Regions from separate parts of the Faecalibacillus intestinalis genome, predicted to be linked through region 2. Evidence: riboswitches for the same ligand, from Rfam matches in the RefSeq annotation. Region 2 holds a riboswitch; the other holds the start of a gene.

What was found. A riboswitch is a leader RNA that binds a small molecule or an ion and turns the genes downstream of it on or off. The one in region 2 is predicted to bind thiamine pyrophosphate.
Region 1: another riboswitch for thiamine pyrophosphate. It lies ahead of Fi14EGH31_RS08970 (energy-coupled thiamine transporter ThiT); the one in region 2 lies ahead of thiM (hydroxyethylthiazole kinase).

The regions. Positions count from the first base shown of each region.
Region 1 is NZ_AP024085.1:1,646,994-1,649,200, reverse strand. It holds gene Fi14EGH31_RS08975 (acetate/propionate family kinase) at 1-1,049, opposite strand, end outside; TPP riboswitch at 1,149-1,249, shown strand; gene Fi14EGH31_RS08970 (energy-coupled thiamine transporter ThiT) at 1,306-1,821, shown strand; gene Fi14EGH31_RS08965 (DUF402 domain-containing protein) at 1,901-2,207, shown strand, end outside.
Region 2 is NZ_AP024085.1:2,046,098-2,048,304, forward strand. It holds gene tenA (thiaminase II) at 1-445, opposite strand, end outside; gene thiM (hydroxyethylthiazole kinase) at 488-1,309, opposite strand; TPP riboswitch at 1,558-1,664, opposite strand; gene Fi14EGH31_RS10985 (hypothetical protein) at 1,705-1,992, opposite strand; gene manA (mannose-6-phosphate isomerase, class I) at 1,992-2,207, opposite strand, start outside.

The sequences.
Region 1 (2,207 bases), 400 kb from region 2:
ATACCTAAAGCTTCAGCTAATAAATTACAAATTTCTTTTCTTGCAAAGAATGAGTTTTCTCCAATACCTGCTGTAAAGCAAATAGCATCAACTCCACCTAAAGCAATGAAGTAACGACCGATATAAGCAATAACTCTTCTAAAGAAAATATCTAAGGCAAGTTGCGCTCTTTCATTACCGTTGGCAGCAGCTTCTTGTACATCTCTAAAGTCACTTGATACACCAGAAACACCAAGTAATCCAGATTCTTTATTAAGCATCTTGATGACTTCTTTCATATCTAAACCAACTTCTTCGATTAAATAATCGATAACTGAAGGATCAACATCTCCAGAACGTGTTCCCATCATAATACCAGCAAGAGGTGTAAATCCCATAGATGTATTGATTGATTTACCATCTTTAACAGCAGTTAAAGAACCACCAGCTCCAAGGTGAGCAACGATAATACGTGAGTGTTTAGGGTTTCCCATCATTTCACGACAACGAGATGAAACATAGAAATGGCTTGTTCCATGAGCACCGTATTTACGTACTTTGTTTTCTACATAATATTTGTAAGGAATTGGATAAATATAACTTTTTGGTTCTAATGTTTGATGGAAAGCTGTATCAAATACAGCAACAGCTCCAGCATTAGGAATTGCTTCTTTAAAAGCATAATATCCAGTTAAGTGAGCAGGGTTGTGTAAAGGTGCTAATGATTTTAATTCATCAATTTTAGCAACTACATCATCATCAATGATTACTGATTGATCAAAATAAGCTCCACCTTGAACTACACGATGACCTACACCTTTGATTTCGTCTAAATCTTTAACAATTTCTTTTTTGATTAAAGTGTCTAATAAAAGTTGAACAGCAACTTTATGGTTTTCGATTGGTAAAGTTGTGACATCTTTTTCTCCATTATACTTAATAGTAAAAATAGAATCTTCTAAACCAATTCTTTCAATAACACCAGAAGTAATAACAGTTTCATCATCCATTTCAAATAATTGGAATTTTAAAGATGAACTTCCAGCGTTTACGGAAATAATTTTTGACATAACATTCAAGTCCTCCTTATTAATACTTTTCCATTATAACACCGACAAGGAAGAAAAAACTATAAAAAGATTGAAAAAAAGAAGAGATTGATTTATAGTAAGACTTGCCAGGGGCGCAAAATGCTGAGAAAGGTTAAAACCTTGTCCCTTATAATCTGAACTAGGTAATGCTAGCGTAGAGAGTGCAAAATAGTTTATTTGCCTTTTTGCGTATGTAAAAAGGTTTTTATTTTGCCTCATTTAAAGGAGGATGACTATGGAAGTTAAATTAACTACGAAGAATATGGCTTATATGGCAATGTTTGCGGCAATGCAAGTTGTTTTAGAATATTGCACAAAATTTTATGAGATGCCAAAAGGTGGTAACTGTGCTTTTTCGCTTGTTGCAATTATTTTATGTGGCTATTTGATGAATTGGGGTTACAGTTTGATTGTTTCACTTGTTTGTTTAGGTCTACATTTTGCTTTAGGACTTGCAACATTTTATGGTCCTTTATCGGTAATCTTTGATTATTTATTACCAATGGTTTTAATTGGACTTACACCACTTATTCCTTTATTAAAGGTGGGTAAGTATGAACTACCTGTTGGAATTATCGTAATGGGTGTTTTAAAAACGATTTGTCATTTGATTTCAGGATGGTATGCTTTCCAAACACCATTACAAGCAAACTTAACTTATAACTTACCTTATAATATTGCAACAATCATTGCTTGCTTTATTTTGTTTGTGATTTTATATCCAAGGCTTAAAAAAGCAGTTCATTTATAAGACTCGTTTCGAGTCTTTTTTTCTTTGAAAGAAAGATGAATTTGTGTATAATGTAAATGTTAATAAGGAGTCGTTTGGTGTGGAAGATATTGTAGGAAAGAAAATCTTAATACATGGATATAAACATAATGGTAAAATACATAGATGTTGGTCAAAGGGACTTGTTTTGCAAGAAACGGATGATCATTACATTGTTATTAATAATCGGACATTGGTGACAGAATCAGATGGCAGAATGTGGCATACACGTGAACCTGCTATTTGGTATATGCCCAAACATAAATGGTACAATGTCATTTGTATGATTAGAAAAACTGGAGTGTATTATTATAGTAATATTGCTTCACCAACTTTATATGATGGAGAGGCTTTAAAATATATTGATT
Region 2 (2,207 bases):
TATTTTCAACAATCTTTTTCGCAATAACTTCATAACTATAAGCACAAGATAATATAGCTGCCAAGATTTCTACTTCTCCTTCTTCATAGGCAACACGTAGCATATAAGAGGTATAAGATAAATTATCAAGTGATGGTTTCATATCATCTATTTCTTCTTGTCTTACATTAAATTTTCCCATATAACCACTATGAACATCTAATTCACCATTCATTACAGCAATATATTTAGCAAAAAGATTCGCTGTTTCTAAAGTTTTTGCTTTAGCAACTCCAATCGCAAAAACTTTAGCGTATTCTTTTAAATAAAGATAATCTTGCATAATATAATATTTAAATTTATCTTTATCTAATGAACTATCTTGTATTCCTTTAACAAAAGGATGTTCATTATAAGATTTCCATAGTTCTTTTGTTGCTTCTAACATCTTATCTGTTGTTTTCATAATCTTCCTCTTTTCATTATTTTAGAGTAATCACATATCTAGTTAGATTTTTTTATATTGAGATCCTTCTTGTAATTGCTTAGGAGTCATATTATAAATAGCATCAATAATATAATTTCGATAACTTGCATTACCATCTAATGGTGTTAATCTTTCATGTGCGATTTCTCCAGCAAGACCCATGGTACATACTGCAGCAACTGTTGCTTCAAGTAAATAATCAGGATTTGCGGAAATAAACGAAGCCGTAAGTGCTGATAATTGACATCCTGTTCCTGTAATCGAAGACATCATTTCATGACCATTATAAATTGCATAAGCAATATTTTCATTGCATACTAAGTCAATAGCCCCTGTAATAGCGATAACTGCCCCTGTTTTTTTAGAAAACTCTTGAGCAAAACTGACAACTTCATGGATATTTTCTGCTGTCACTTTATCTGCAAGATTAGCATCAACACCCTTCGTTGTACCACTTCCTAAAGCTAAAGTTTTGATTTCTGAAATATTTCCACGAATAACTGAAAACTGAATTTCTTTTAATAATTTTAAAGCTGTTTGAGTTCTTAACGTAGATGCTCCAACTCCTACAGGATCTAATACAACTGGATGATGAAGTTCATTAGCTTTTTTCCCAGCAATGACCATTGATTCAATCGTTCGCGTATTAAGTGTTCCAATATTAATATTAAGTCCTGTACAAATCGAAGTAATTTCAGCAACTTCTTTTTGATCATCTGCCATAATTGGTGATGCCCCACATGCAAGAACGACATTAGCACAATCATTGACTGTAACATAATTTATAATATTATGAATGAGTGGACTTTTTTCTCTCACATTTTTTAACATTTCTTCTAACATATTTTCTCTCCTTGTTTTTTACAAGTTATTTCATAAATATGAAGATGACCAAACTTACCCATCATCAAAAACATAAACTTCGTTTATGAAATAACTTTATGGTAGTTCGGTCGATACTTTGTGGTATCCTCTCACGCTGGAACACAGCTTCCCTTCGCTTAATACAAGATTCAAGGCGCTCCCCTTCAATCCGCCACATATGTGGATACTTCTTTTTAAATAAAAAACAGGAGACATGCTCCTGTAAAAAAATCGAAATGTTGACTTCCTACGATGGCATTATCCATATCAGGTTAAAGGGTCGAAGTTTGATGACTTCCTCTCAGCCTGCCTACAAGCTCCCCTGTTTCTATTTACATATTTAATGATACTCTTTATTTTTTTAAATACAAGTTTTATTCAATTTCTTCAATTTCATATTTACCTAAATAAATTAAAATATTATTCATAATAATATCAATGGCCCAATAAAAGATAACAAAGATCGCAAGTCCAACAATAAATGCATATCTTAAAATTGTTACCATATATAAAGCCGGTATAAAGGCAATCACAATAGGAATAAATCCTACTCCTGAAGGAAAATGGATTTGATAAATACTATGACATTCTTTACATTCTTGTCTACCCTTATAAGCAAAAGCAGAATCTTTTATTTCATGACTACAATGATAACATCTCATTATAATGTACAAATCATGACTGTCATTGTTCCATCAAAATCAACTTCTTTTTGATCTGAACATACAACAAAATGATCTCCTTTTTTAACTTCTTTTCCTTCTACTGTTCCTTGCCCTTCAATGATTGATACAAGTTGGAATGGTTTATCATTGATGACTTTATTATATCCTGTCATATCATATTTATTTAATGTTAAATAGTTAGATGATACGAG